4 regions of the Pseudarthrobacter sp. ATCC 49987 genome follow, and region 4 is predicted to be linked to each of the others. Evidence: riboswitches for the same ligand, from Rfam matches in the RefSeq annotation. Region 4 holds a riboswitch; each other region holds the start of a gene.
The links. Region 4 has a riboswitch for S-adenosylmethionine ahead of GXK59_RS15540 (cobalamin-independent methionine synthase II family protein). Riboswitches for the same ligand answer to the same signal wherever they lie in the genome.
Positions count from the first base shown of each region.

Region 1: it holds a riboswitch for S-adenosylmethionine, as region 4 does, so the genes downstream of both, GXK59_RS00245 (ABC transporter substrate-binding protein) here and GXK59_RS15540 (cobalamin-independent methionine synthase II family protein) in region 4, are expected to answer to the same signal.
Region 2: it holds a riboswitch for S-adenosylmethionine, as region 4 does, so the genes downstream of both, GXK59_RS19260 (ABC transporter substrate-binding protein) here and GXK59_RS15540 (cobalamin-independent methionine synthase II family protein) in region 4, are expected to answer to the same signal.
Region 3: it holds a riboswitch for S-adenosylmethionine, as region 4 does, so the genes downstream of both, GXK59_RS18925 (DUF1737 domain-containing protein) here and GXK59_RS15540 (cobalamin-independent methionine synthase II family protein) in region 4, are expected to answer to the same signal.

Region 1 is NZ_JAABNS010000001.1:53,437-56,693, reverse strand. Features, by position in the region: gene GXK59_RS00250 (N-acetylglucosamine-6-phosphate deacetylase) at 1-917, shown strand, start outside; SAM riboswitch class I at 1,127-1,216, shown strand; gene GXK59_RS00245 (ABC transporter substrate-binding protein) at 1,314-2,975, shown strand; gene GXK59_RS00240 (ABC transporter permease) at 2,982-3,257, shown strand, end outside.
Region 2 is NZ_JAABNS010000001.1:4,163,253-4,166,509, reverse strand. Features, by position in the region: gene GXK59_RS19265 (N-acetylglucosamine-6-phosphate deacetylase) at 1-1,175, shown strand, start outside; SAM riboswitch class I at 1,385-1,474, shown strand; gene GXK59_RS19260 (ABC transporter substrate-binding protein) at 1,572-3,233, shown strand; gene GXK59_RS19255 (ABC transporter permease) at 3,240-3,257, shown strand, end outside.
Region 3 is NZ_JAABNS010000001.1:4,085,725-4,088,981, forward strand. Features, by position in the region: gene GXK59_RS18915 (O-succinylhomoserine sulfhydrylase) at 1-767, opposite strand, end outside; gene GXK59_RS18920 (rhodanese-like domain-containing protein) at 768-1,199, opposite strand; gene GXK59_RS18925 (DUF1737 domain-containing protein) at 1,196-1,504, opposite strand; SAM riboswitch class IV at 1,520-1,634, opposite strand; gene GXK59_RS18930 (ATP-grasp domain-containing protein) at 1,938-2,882, shown strand; gene GXK59_RS18935 (aminodeoxychorismate lyase) at 2,913-3,257, opposite strand, start outside.
Region 4 is NZ_JAABNS010000001.1:3,361,842-3,365,098, forward strand. Features, by position in the region: gene GXK59_RS15535 (adenylosuccinate synthase) at 1-919, opposite strand, end outside; SAM riboswitch class I at 1,204-1,324, shown strand; gene GXK59_RS15540 (cobalamin-independent methionine synthase II family protein) at 1,337-2,557, shown strand; gene GXK59_RS15545 (uracil-DNA glycosylase) at 2,713-3,257, shown strand, end outside.

The DNA of each region.
Region 1 (3,257 bases), 3.3 Mb from region 4:
GGGGAGTCGGGGTGCTGAGGCAACTCGCGGACGAGGGCCTCATCGCGGGCATCCACTCCGAAGGCCCGTTCCTCGCCCAGGCCCGCTGCGGGGCACAGGACCCGCAATGGCTGCGGGCCCCGGACCCCGATTTGCTCCGCCGGCTGCTGGATGCGGCTGGCGGCACCCTCAAGACCATGACGTATGCCCCCGAGCTGCCGGGCGCCGACGGTCTGGTCAGCATGCTCGCCGCGAATGGCGTCACGCCGTCGCTGGGCCACACCGACGCCGACGCCCAAACCACCGTGGATTCCCTGACCAGCGCGGCCGCGTCCCTGCGCGCCCGCGCCGGAGCCCTGAACGCTACTAACTCCGGTGCTTCCGGGCCCGGAACGGGCCGGCGGCCGACGGTGACACACCTGTTCAACGGGATGCCGCCGCTCCACCACCGAAGTCCCGGCCCTGTGGCGGCATGCCTGCGCCTCGCGGCCCAGGGCACCGTCGCTGTGGAACTCATCGGCGACGGCGTCCATCTGGACCCCGCGACGGTCCGGATGGTCTTCGAGCTGGTCGGCGCCGGCAACGTCGTCCTGGTCACCGATTCCATGGCGGCGACCGGCCTGCCCGACGGCGACTACGCGCTCGGTCCTGCCGCCGTGGTGGTGCGCGACGGCGTGGCGGCACTGAAGAGCAACGGCGCCCTCGCCGGCGGCACGGCCACCCTGCTGGAAGTTGTCCGCCGCACGATCGGGGCCGGGGTCAGCCCTGCCGACGCCGTGAAATCGGCGACCCTGGTCCCGGCCAAGATCCTGGGCCTTGAGGCCGAGATCGGGAGCCTGAAGGCCGGCATGCGGGCCGACATTGTGGCGGTCGACGCAGACTTCGGGCTCGCCGCGGTCCTTCGCGGCGGTCAACCCCTGGCACGCCCCGCCTCCTGAGCCGGGGCTCGACGCCGTCGTGCACGGCTGCCGAACGTCGCTGACCTTCGGCCGCAATCATGGCGCCATGAGGCGGGATGTGGCTCTGTGTGATCGTTTGTTGCAGAACATGTCGTCATTGTTGGGAAATCGAAGATTCTGCAACAAAGTGGATGTTGCCGCCACCCGCAACGGTCGCGGAACCGAAAAATGTCCTTCGTGACGAATAAAGACCATCCAGATCGGCTGAGAGACCTGGCTCGATGACGCCGTAGCAACCACCCGCAAGGGCAAGGTGCTAATGCCAGGACCGATGGAGATTGCCAAGATCCCAGGTTCCACCGGCCCGGCCCCGTGCTGTGTCGGACAAACTCGTACGGTTTTGGCGTCCCCCGGTCACGACCGAGAGGATCCGCGATGGATACCCCTGAATCACTCACGCCCGCCACGAGTTCGAAGAGCAGGCGCCACCCGCTGCGTTTACTGGCACTGATGGGCGCGGCAGCCCTGGCCTTGAGTGCCTGCGGCGGTGCTGGCGGCACGTCGGCATCCCAGGCCGGCGCGGACGGAAAGCCGGTGCAGGGCGGAACGTTCGTCTTCGCCGAGGTCACCCCGATTAACAACTTCCAGACCCAGGCGGCGCGCTTCTACGAAAAGGCGAACGTCCTGAACAGCGTGCTGGACCGGCTGACCTATTTCGATGCAAAGAAGGGCGAGCTTGTCCCCTGGATCGCCAGCAAGTTCACCGCGAGTGAGGATCAGACCAAGTTCACCTTCACAATCCGCCCCGGAGTGACTTTCAGCGATGGAACGCCGCTTGACGCCAAGGCAGTCCAGGCAAACTTCGAGGCCCTGGGCAAGGGTATCGAGAGCGCCAAGATCCAGCCGAACGTTGACTTCTCCACCTACGAGTCCTCGCAGGTCACCGGCGAGGACCAGGTGGAAGTAACCCTGTCCTCCCCCGACGCCAACTTCCTGCGCGCCACGTCCTCCGTCACCGCCGGACTCGTGTCGCCGAAGACCCTCACCCTGGACAACGCCGCCCAGTCGGCCATCGCGAAAATCTCCGGATCGGGTCCCTTCACCTTCGAATCAGAGAAGGCCGATGAGGAAATCGTCCTGGCCAAGCGTTCCGACTACGCCTGGGCTCCGGAGGGTGCCGCCAACCAGGGGGCCGCCTATCTGGACAAGGTCGTCGTGAAGTACCTGCCGGAAGTGGCCCACCGCGCGGGGGCCGTGCAGACCGGCCAGGTTGACTTGGTCCGCGGCCTGCAGCCGGCCGACGAAACTGCCCTCGCCGGGAGCGGCAACCAGGTCCTGCCGGCCAAGGGCATTGACCTGACCGCAAACATGGCGGCGGCGCGGGTCGGCAGCGGCAAGCTGGCGGACGCGAAGGTCCGCCAGGCACTGCAGCTCGGCATCGACCGGCCGACGCTCAAGGACACGGTGCTCTCCGACAGCTACGAACTCGCCGGCTCCATCCTGAACCGTGAAGCACCAGACTTCGTTGATCTCTCCGCCGACCTGGCCTACAACCCGGAGAAGTCCAAGAACCTGCTGGATGAGGCCGGCTGGGCAGTTGGCTCCGACGGCATCCGCGCCAAGGACGGCCAGAAGCTCGAAGTCACCGTCACGTCATCCAACAACTCCGTGGTCATCAAGCCCGCTTTCGAACTGATCGAGCAGCAGTGGCGCAAGATCGGCGTGAAGCTGGTCAACCGCGCGGCGGACAACGCCTTCCTGGCGACTTCCATGAAGGACCCCAACGTGGAATTCTTCGGAACGCGGCAGTTCGCCTACGGCGGCCTGGGGCCGGTCTTCGGCCCGGTCACCAACACGCAGACATTGAACGCGGACCCGCAGCTCAATGCGCTCTTCGCCACGGAACGCGCCGCCACCAGCGCAGCAGCGCACAAGCAGTTCGTCGCCGAAGAACAGCGCACGCTGGTTGTCGACCAGGCGTTGGCCCTCGTTCTCTGGGACGAAGTCCAGGTCTACGGCGCCAACGCCAAGTCACACGTCGAATTCACCTCCGGCACCGCACCGATTTTCCAGGGTGCCTGGAAGACCGGCAAGTAGGTCGTCATGGGTCTTTACTTTGCGCGGCGCCTCGGACAGGCACTGCTTGTCATCTGGCTGGCGTACACGCTCGTCTTCCTGGCAATACAGCTGCTGCCCAGCGATCCGGTCACGATCTTCCTCTCGGCGGACGCCGCGGCTGACCAGGCAACGATTGATGCCATGAAGGCCCAATACGGCTACGACCAGCCCCTGCTGGTGCAGTATTTCAACCAGCTTGGGCAGTTGCTCGGTGGAGACGTCGGGTACTCCCTGGCCTCCGGACAGTCGGTGGCGACCCGC
Region 2 (3,257 bases), 800 kb from region 4:
CAGACGGAAGAATCGCCTACGCCGGCCCCCGGAGCGGCTTCGACGCGGCCCGCTTCCCCGTTGCGGAGGAACTCAAGCTTCCGCCGGGCAGCTCGATCCTTCCCGGACTCGTCGACCTCCACTGCCACGGCGCGGCAGGCGGCGGCTTTCCCACCGGCGACAGCCACGCGTGCCGCGACGCCGTCAGCTTCCTGCACCGCAACGGAACAACCACACTGCTGGCCAGCCTCGTCACGGCGTCAGGGCAGGAGCTCGTGAGGGGAGTCGGGGTGCTGAGGCAACTCGCGGACGAGGGCCTCATCGCGGGCATCCACTCCGAAGGCCCGTTCCTCGCCCAGGCCCGCTGCGGGGCACAGGACCCGCAATGGCTGCGGGCCCCGGACCCCGATTTGCTCCGCCGGCTGCTGGATGCGGCTGGCGGCACCCTCAAGACCATGACGTATGCCCCCGAGCTGCCGGGCGCCGACGGTCTGGTCAGCATGCTCGCCGCGAATGGCGTCACGCCGTCGCTGGGCCACACCGACGCCGACGCCCAAACCACCGTGGATTCCCTGACCAGCGCGGCCGCGTCCCTGCGCGCCCGCGCCGGAGCCCTGAACGCTACTAACTCCGGTGCTTCCGGGCCCGGAACGGGCCGGCGGCCGACGGTGACACACCTGTTCAACGGGATGCCGCCGCTCCACCACCGAAGTCCCGGCCCTGTGGCGGCATGCCTGCGCCTCGCGGCCCAGGGCACCGTCGCTGTGGAACTCATCGGCGACGGCGTCCATCTGGACCCCGCGACGGTCCGGATGGTCTTCGAGCTGGTCGGCGCCGGCAACGTCGTCCTGGTCACCGATTCCATGGCGGCGACCGGCCTGCCCGACGGCGACTACGCGCTCGGTCCTGCCGCCGTGGTGGTGCGCGACGGCGTGGCGGCACTGAAGAGCAACGGCGCCCTCGCCGGCGGCACGGCCACCCTGCTGGAAGTTGTCCGCCGCACGATCGGGGCCGGGGTCAGCCCTGCCGACGCCGTGAAATCGGCGACCCTGGTCCCGGCCAAGATCCTGGGCCTTGAGGCCGAGATCGGGAGCCTGAAGGCCGGCATGCGGGCCGACATTGTGGCGGTCGACGCAGACTTCGGGCTCGCCGCGGTCCTTCGCGGCGGTCAACCCCTGGCACGCCCCGCCTCCTGAGCCGGGGCTCGACGCCGTCGTGCACGGCTGCCGAACGTCGCTGACCTTCGGCCGCAATCATGGCGCCATGAGGCGGGATGTGGCTCTGTGTGATCGTTTGTTGCAGAACATGTCGTCATTGTTGGGAAATCGAAGATTCTGCAACAAAGTGGATGTTGCCGCCACCCGCAACGGTCGCGGAACCGAAAAATGTCCTTCGTGACGAATAAAGACCATCCAGATCGGCTGAGAGACCTGGCTCGATGACGCCGTAGCAACCACCCGCAAGGGCAAGGTGCTAATGCCAGGACCGATGGAGATTGCCAAGATCCCAGGTTCCACCGGCCCGGCCCCGTGCTGTGTCGGACAAACTCGTACGGTTTTGGCGTCCCCCGGTCACGACCGAGAGGATCCGCGATGGATACCCCTGAATCACTCACGCCCGCCACGAGTTCGAAGAGCAGGCGCCACCCGCTGCGTTTACTGGCACTGATGGGCGCGGCAGCCCTGGCCTTGAGTGCCTGCGGCGGTGCTGGCGGCACGTCGGCATCCCAGGCCGGCGCGGACGGAAAGCCGGTGCAGGGCGGAACGTTCGTCTTCGCCGAGGTCACCCCGATTAACAACTTCCAGACCCAGGCGGCGCGCTTCTACGAAAAGGCGAACGTCCTGAACAGCGTGCTGGACCGGCTGACCTATTTCGATGCAAAGAAGGGCGAGCTTGTCCCCTGGATCGCCAGCAAGTTCACCGCGAGTGAGGATCAGACCAAGTTCACCTTCACAATCCGCCCCGGAGTGACTTTCAGCGATGGAACGCCGCTTGACGCCAAGGCAGTCCAGGCAAACTTCGAGGCCCTGGGCAAGGGTATCGAGAGCGCCAAGATCCAGCCGAACGTTGACTTCTCCACCTACGAGTCCTCGCAGGTCACCGGCGAGGACCAGGTGGAAGTAACCCTGTCCTCCCCCGACGCCAACTTCCTGCGCGCCACGTCCTCCGTCACCGCCGGACTCGTGTCGCCGAAGACCCTCACCCTGGACAACGCCGCCCAGTCGGCCATCGCGAAAATCTCCGGATCGGGTCCCTTCACCTTCGAATCAGAGAAGGCCGATGAGGAAATCGTCCTGGCCAAGCGTTCCGACTACGCCTGGGCTCCGGAGGGTGCCGCCAACCAGGGGGCCGCCTATCTGGACAAGGTCGTCGTGAAGTACCTGCCGGAAGTGGCCCACCGCGCGGGGGCCGTGCAGACCGGCCAGGTTGACTTGGTCCGCGGCCTGCAGCCGGCCGACGAAACTGCCCTCGCCGGGAGCGGCAACCAGGTCCTGCCGGCCAAGGGCATTGACCTGACCGCAAACATGGCGGCGGCGCGGGTCGGCAGCGGCAAGCTGGCGGACGCGAAGGTCCGCCAGGCACTGCAGCTCGGCATCGACCGGCCGACGCTCAAGGACACGGTGCTCTCCGACAGCTACGAACTCGCCGGCTCCATCCTGAACCGTGAAGCACCAGACTTCGTTGATCTCTCCGCCGACCTGGCCTACAACCCGGAGAAGTCCAAGAACCTGCTGGATGAGGCCGGCTGGGCAGTTGGCTCCGACGGCATCCGCGCCAAGGACGGCCAGAAGCTCGAAGTCACCGTCACGTCATCCAACAACTCCGTGGTCATCAAGCCCGCTTTCGAACTGATCGAGCAGCAGTGGCGCAAGATCGGCGTGAAGCTGGTCAACCGCGCGGCGGACAACGCCTTCCTGGCGACTTCCATGAAGGACCCCAACGTGGAATTCTTCGGAACGCGGCAGTTCGCCTACGGCGGCCTGGGGCCGGTCTTCGGCCCGGTCACCAACACGCAGACATTGAACGCGGACCCGCAGCTCAATGCGCTCTTCGCCACGGAACGCGCCGCCACCAGCGCAGCAGCGCACAAGCAGTTCGTCGCCGAAGAACAGCGCACGCTGGTTGTCGACCAGGCGTTGGCCCTCGTTCTCTGGGACGAAGTCCAGGTCTACGGCGCCAACGCCAAGTCACACGTCGAATTCACCTCCGGCACCGCACCGATTTTCCAGGGTGCCTGGAAGACCGGCAAGTAGGTCGTCATGGGTCTTTACTTTGCG
Region 3 (3,257 bases), 720 kb from region 4:
GTCAGCACCCACGCGTTGAAGGCCGAGAGCGCCGGGCCGGTGTGGCGCATGAGCTGTTTGACCGGTCCCTCGATGAACTCCTTGGTGCCCAGGATCGCGCCGCCAAGCACCCTGCCCTGGCCGTCGATGTGCTTGGTCCCCGAATACACGATCACATCCGCGCCAAGCTCACCGCAGCGCTGCAGCAGGGGAGTGGCAAAGACGTTGTCGACGACGACGGTCGCGCCGGCGGCATGCGCCAGTTCGCTCACGGCGGCGATGTCCACGATTTCCTGCATCGGGTTCGACGGCGATTCGAAGAAGACCGCCGTCGTCGGCTCCGAGAGCGCAGACCGCCACTGCTCCAGGTCCGGGCCGTCCACGAAAACCGTCTCGACACCCCAGCGGGGGAGGATCTCGTTGAGGATCACGAAGCACGAGCCGAACAGCGACCGGGCCGCGACGATGCGGTCGCCGGCGGCCAGCAGGGCGCCGAGCGCGGTGAAGACCGCGGACATGCCCGAAGCGGTGGCAAAACAGGCCTCGGTGCCTTCGAGCAGCCGGAGCCGCTCCTGGAAGGTGGCCACCGAGGGGTTGCCGTAGCGGGAGTAGACGAAGCGTTCGTCCTCGCCGGTGAAGGCGCGCTCCGCGGCGGCCGCGGATTCGTAGACGAAGCCGGAGTTCAGGAAGATCGGCTCGGTGGTTTCCTGGAAGCCGGTGCGGTCGAGGCCGCCGCGGACAGCCTGGGTGTCGGCGCTCCAGCCGGCGGCATCAGGGTTGAAGGTCACTTAGTGCTTTCCAAGGTTGGTGGGCAGGCCGCGGTTCTTCCAGCCGTTCACGGTGCGTTCGCCGTGGCGGTCCGGTGCGCCTTCGAAGCCCTCGAGGACGTTGTAGGAGGTGAAGCCGGCCTCCGTTGCTGCGAGTGCCGCGGCGACGGACCGGGCGCCCGAACGGCACAGGAAGACCAGCTCGGTTCCTCGGCCTTCCGGGGCCTGCTGTTTCAGCTGCCGCGTTAGCTGTTCGATGAACTGCGAATTGGGGATCCCGCCGGCCAGATTCCACTGGATGAAGAGCGGATCGTTCCGTCGTTCGCCCGCGGCCGCGGTGTCTGGGATGCCGATGTGGGCCCATTCGGCCTCGGTGCGGACGTCCACCAGGAGGGCGCCGTCCTCGAGCTTGGCCCAGGCCTCCTGCGGGCTGAGGTCTCCGGCGTAGCTCACGCGTGGCCCTCGCCGTCGAACTCGAGATCATCCACGGCGTTGGCGACGGCGGCATCGGCGCTGGCGATAGCTGCCGGCAGCACCACGGCCTGGGCCACGATGACGCTGCTGCCGTTGAACGTGGCGGCGGGGCTGCCGTGCAGCACATAGCCCTCGGCGAGGGCGGCCGAGACGCGCTCGCAGAATGCCCGGTCGTCGGGGCCGGTGAACAGGCGGTACGCCAGTTTCTCCTCGGCGGTACCGGGGACTGCGGGGGCTGGGGCTGGTGCTGTAGTGGGGACAGCGGGGGCGGACGCGTCAGGCACGACGGATCTCCTTCTCTTTCACGCTTGCAGCTCGAATGGTCGATATGCCGAGTATTCACCTGAGGCACCCCGCCGCGAAAGGGAGGGTTGCCGACCGGCCAGTCAGGGCTTGGCACCGGTTCTCATTACTCACCCAAAAACGTAGCACCTGTGACGTTGGCCCGCATCGCCGCCGTCGTCATGTTAAGTAACGGCGGACCGGGTACCGGCCGCCAGACCTGAGTACCCCGTGCCCGGGCGGCCCACTCCGGCCTCCGCAATTACGAGTACCCGCTACTCGGGCTTTCCGACAGACCCCTCGCCTTTACTAAAGGGGCACGTCCAAGAGTGCCCAGAAGGTCTCATGAAGCACGAAACTCGCCGGGGGGCAATTCCACATGGTGTCGATCCACGTACCGCGCCCGTCCATCATTGGTCGCCCCCTGGGACGGCCATGAAGCCCCGGGTTCTGCTCACCGGCGCCGGCGGTTCCGCGGGCCGGGCCCTGGCAGCCCAGCTCAAATCCCGGGGCATCCCCGTCCTGGGCACTGATATCCGTGAGCTTCCGCCCAAGGCCGGCATCACCGTGGTGCCGGTGCCGCCGGCAAGCGACCCGGAGATGGTCTCGGCGCTCCGCCGCCTCGTCACCCGGGAGGGAATCAACGTGGTCATCCCAACCGTGAGCTCGGAACTTCCGCTTCTTGCGGCGTACCGGGCCGCATTCGGCGCCGACGTACGCGTCATCATCGGCGATCCCGGGCCGGTGTCCGTCGCCCATGACAAGCTCTTCACCGCCTGGCAGCTGCAGTCCTCAGGCATACCCGTTCCCCGCTTCGGCGTTCCCAGTGACTTCGCCGACGCGGAAGCCGCTATGGCGGCGCTGGGAGGCCCCGTCGTCGTCCGGCCCCGACTCTCCTGCGGGGCGCACGCCGCCGTGGTCATCGACGGAAGCGGGGATGTGGACTGGCGCCGGCTGCCGGACGGCCAGATGGTCCAGGAGTTCATTCCCGGTCCGGGGTACGGACCCATGGTCTTCGGTACTCCGGCGCACAACGGAAGCGCGCCGTTCGTCGTCGTCGTGGAAAAGATCGAACTGGACCGCGGCGCCGTTGGCAAGGCAGTCGTGACGCGGCGTGTGGAAGTGGACGAAGACATGGACGTGGGCAACGTGGCCATGGCGGCCGTGCGCTCGCTCGGACTGGCAGGGCCGGTCGACGTCGATGTGCGCCGCCGCGCGGACGGGACCCCGGTGGTCCTCGACGTGAACGCCCGTTTCGGCGCGAACAGCTGGCGTGCCCCGGAACTGCTCGACGCGGTGCTGGCGTCCTTCGCGCTGCCGTCGTTCAACCCGGCATCCTTCAGGGGTGCCGCCCGCGCGTACGCCGGTGCCCTGGTCTGACCCCGCGTTGCCTGTCTGTTGCGGCGGGGCTTATTCGATGGTGGCGTAGAGCGCGTTGAGCTCCGCGGTGAGTTGCTTGCGCAGCTCCGGCGTGCCGATTTCCTTGCCGTCGATGTGGTTGACGGGCGCCAGCAGGCGGATGCTGGAGATCAGCCACACGGCGTCGGCGTCGTACAGGTCGCGGGGCTCCAGCGGGCCGTAGCCCAGCTCCCAGCCGGCCGCCTTCGCCGCCGTGAACAGGGCCCCCTGCGAGGTGCCCGGCAGGATCCCGCTGTCGAGCTGGGGCGTGATGAGCCGCCGGACGGTGCGGACCCCGCCGGCCCCGTCGTCGGCGGTCTCCAGGTGCGCGAGCAGGACGGTCGACGTCGGACCCTC
Region 4 (3,257 bases):
CACAACGGCGCGGGCGGCCGGTGTTGACGCCGAATTCGCCGCCGGTCTTCTGCAGGTACATGCCCATCTCATCGAACAGTTCCGTGGGGAACGGCCCGGCGCCCACACGGGTGGTGTAGGCCTTGATGATGCCGATGGAGCGCGAGATGCGGGTGGGGCCGATGCCCGAGCCCACGGAGGCGCCGCCGGCCGTCGGGTTCGAGGAGGTCACGAACGGGTAGGTGCCGTGGTCGACGTCCAGGAACGTGGCCTGGCCGCCCTCCATAAGGACCACCTTGCCCTCGTCCAGCGCCTTGTTCAGCACGAAGGTGCTGTCGATGACCAGCGGGCGCAGGCGTTCGGCGAAGGACAGGAAGTAGTCCACGATCTCGTCCACCTCGATGTCGCGGCGGTTGTAGACCTTGACCAGGAGTTCGTTCTTCTGCCGCAGCGAGCCTTCGACCTTCTGGCGCAGGATCGAGGCGTCAAAGACGTCCTGGACACGGATGCCCAGGCGGGCCACCTTGTCCATGTACGCCGGGCCGATGCCGCGGCCGGTGGTACCGATCGCGCGGCTGCCAAGGAAACGCTCGGTGACCTTGTCCAGGACCTGGTGGTAGGGCGCCACGAGGTGGGCGTTGGCGGAGATCCGCAGCTTGGAGGTGTCCGCGCCGCGGGCTTCCAGGCCGTCGATCTCCTGGAACAGGGCCTCCAGGTTCACCACGCAGCCGTTGCCGATGATCGGGACCGCGTTCGGGCTCAGGATGCCGGCCGGAAGGAGTTTGAGCTCATACTTCTCACCGCCCACGACGACGGTGTGGCCGGCGTTGTTGCCGCCGTTCGGCTTCACGACGTAGTCGACGCGGTGGCCGAGCAGGTCAGTGGCCTTACCTTTGCCTTCGTCGCCCCATTGGGCTCCGACGATCACGATTGCTGGCATGGGATCCTCCCCCATTCGTTCGGGCCGAAGTCCGTGTGATTCACCAGGGTGGTCACCGGAGCTCAGCGCCGTTCATGAGAATGCCCCGAATCTACCGCTGTGCTCTTACCATCAACGCCAGAGTCCGGGGCTCTTACCACCCAAGTTTAGCCGATCCCGGTGGCGGCAGTTCATTTGACCATCCAATGGACTTCCCGCCGGTTGCGCGCGTCACCCGGTGTCCAGCCAGCGGGAATGCGCCGGAAAGACTTGCGCAGGCCTGCCGGGTGGAATTAGGTAAGAGTTGACCATCCCGAGCGGCCGAGGGACCTGGACCGTTGACGCCGCAGCAACCCTGCCCGGACACAGCCCGCTGATCTGCGGCCGCCGTGACGGCAAGGGTGCTACCGCCAGGACCGATGGAAAGGAAGCACCCCCATGCAGCAGAACGCGCAGCAGAACACCGACCATATCCGCGCCACCCACGCCGGCTCGTTGCCCCGCACCCCGGAGCTCATCGCCGCGAACGAGGCCAAGGAGGCAGACGGCATCACCCCCGAGTTCCTGGACCTGCTGGAAACCTCCGTGGTGGACATCGTGCAGCGCCAGAAGGACCTCGGCATCGATATCCCCAACGACGGCGAATACGGGCACACCATGTCCAGCTCGGTGGACTACGGCGCGTGGTGGAACTATTCCTTCAGCCGGCTTGGCGGCCTTGAACCGACCGATGTGGACCGCTGGGCTGACGCCGCGGTGCACCGCTCCAGCCCGGGCCACATCGTGCTGACCTCCTTCCCGGACCGGCGCGACCGGCAGAAGTTCAACGACGCCTACAACGATCCGTCCTCCGGGATCCTGGCGCACCGCAAGAGCGTCACGCAGCCGAAGATCGCCGGCCCGCTGCGCTACACCGGGCAGGCCCTGGTGAACTCGGACATCGCCAACCTCAAGACCGGCATGGCCGCCGCCGGGCTGTCCGAGGGCTTCGTCGCTTCCCTGTCCCCGGGCTCCTGCGCCCGCGTCGCGAACGAGTACTACAAGACCGATGAGGAGCTCCTCTACGCCTGCGCCGACGCGATGCGGGAGGAGTACAAGGCCATCATCGACGCCGGCCTCACGGTCCAGCTCGATGACCCGTCGCTGGCCGAAAGCTGGGACCAGATCAATCCGGAACCGAGCCTGGCCGACTACCTCAAGTTCATCCAGCTCAGGGTAGAGGCCACCAACTGGGCCCTGCGCGATCTCCCCCAGGAACAGATCCGGTTGCACGTCTGCTGGGGTTCCTGGCACGGCCCGCACACCACGGACATCCCCTTCGCGGACATCATCGGCTCCGTCCTGCAGGTCAACGCCGGGGGCTACTCTTTCGAGGCCGCCAACGTCCGCCACGAGCATGAATGGCGTGTCTGGAAGGACACCAGGCTTCCCGACGGAAAAGTCATCATCCCCGGTGTTGTCTCCCACGCCACCAACGTCGTCGAGCACCCGGACCTGGTGGCTGACCGGATCGTGCGCTTCGCCCAATTGGTGGGCCGGGAAAATGTGATTGCCTCCACAGACTGCGGTCTCGGCGGCCGCGTGCACCCGCAAATCGCCTTTGCCAAGCTGGAATCCCTGGGCGAAGGCGCCCGCCGCGCCACTGCCCGGCTCTGGTAGAGGACCTTCGGCCGGCCCGTCATTTCGCAGGGCTTGATAGACTAATAAGGATCGACCAGGAATCGGTCCACACCACATTTTCAAACCGCACCGTATTCGGCGTGCCCCCGGACGGTCTGGCAGCTTCACCAATCCCGCAGGAGACTCAGCAACATATGACAGCCTTGGCCACTGAAAATTCCCGCGAACAGCTTTTGAGCCGCCGCTACGAACCTAGCGTCGCGGCTGTCAACGAACTGTGCGACACGCTGCAGGCAACCAAAGCTGGCACGAATGTTCCCTATGTGGACCCGATGCACGACATCGATGAGTGCCGCATCATCAGCCTCTTCTCCAACATCGGAACAGAGGATGAGTCGGGCTTCATCACCGCCGGCGACGAGGAAGCCGCCACCCGCCTGCTCGGCGTCCAGTGGAAGCTGGGCCTGCGCCCCGAGTACGTGATGCCGTGGAACGTCCACCCCTGGTACGTCCCGGACGAGCCCAACGGCAAGTTCACCCCGGACCAGATTTCCGCAGGCCTGAAGCCGCTGCTGAAGTTCCTCGCCGTCGTGCCCCGTGCCTCGGTGATCGTCGCGCACGGCACCGAAGCCAACCGCCTCGCGAACCTTCTCCTCAAGACCGAGGTGCCCATGATCTGGCGCCGCGGCCTCAAGACCTATAAGGTCCGCTCGCTCAGCGGCCGCGCCTTCGCCGGCAC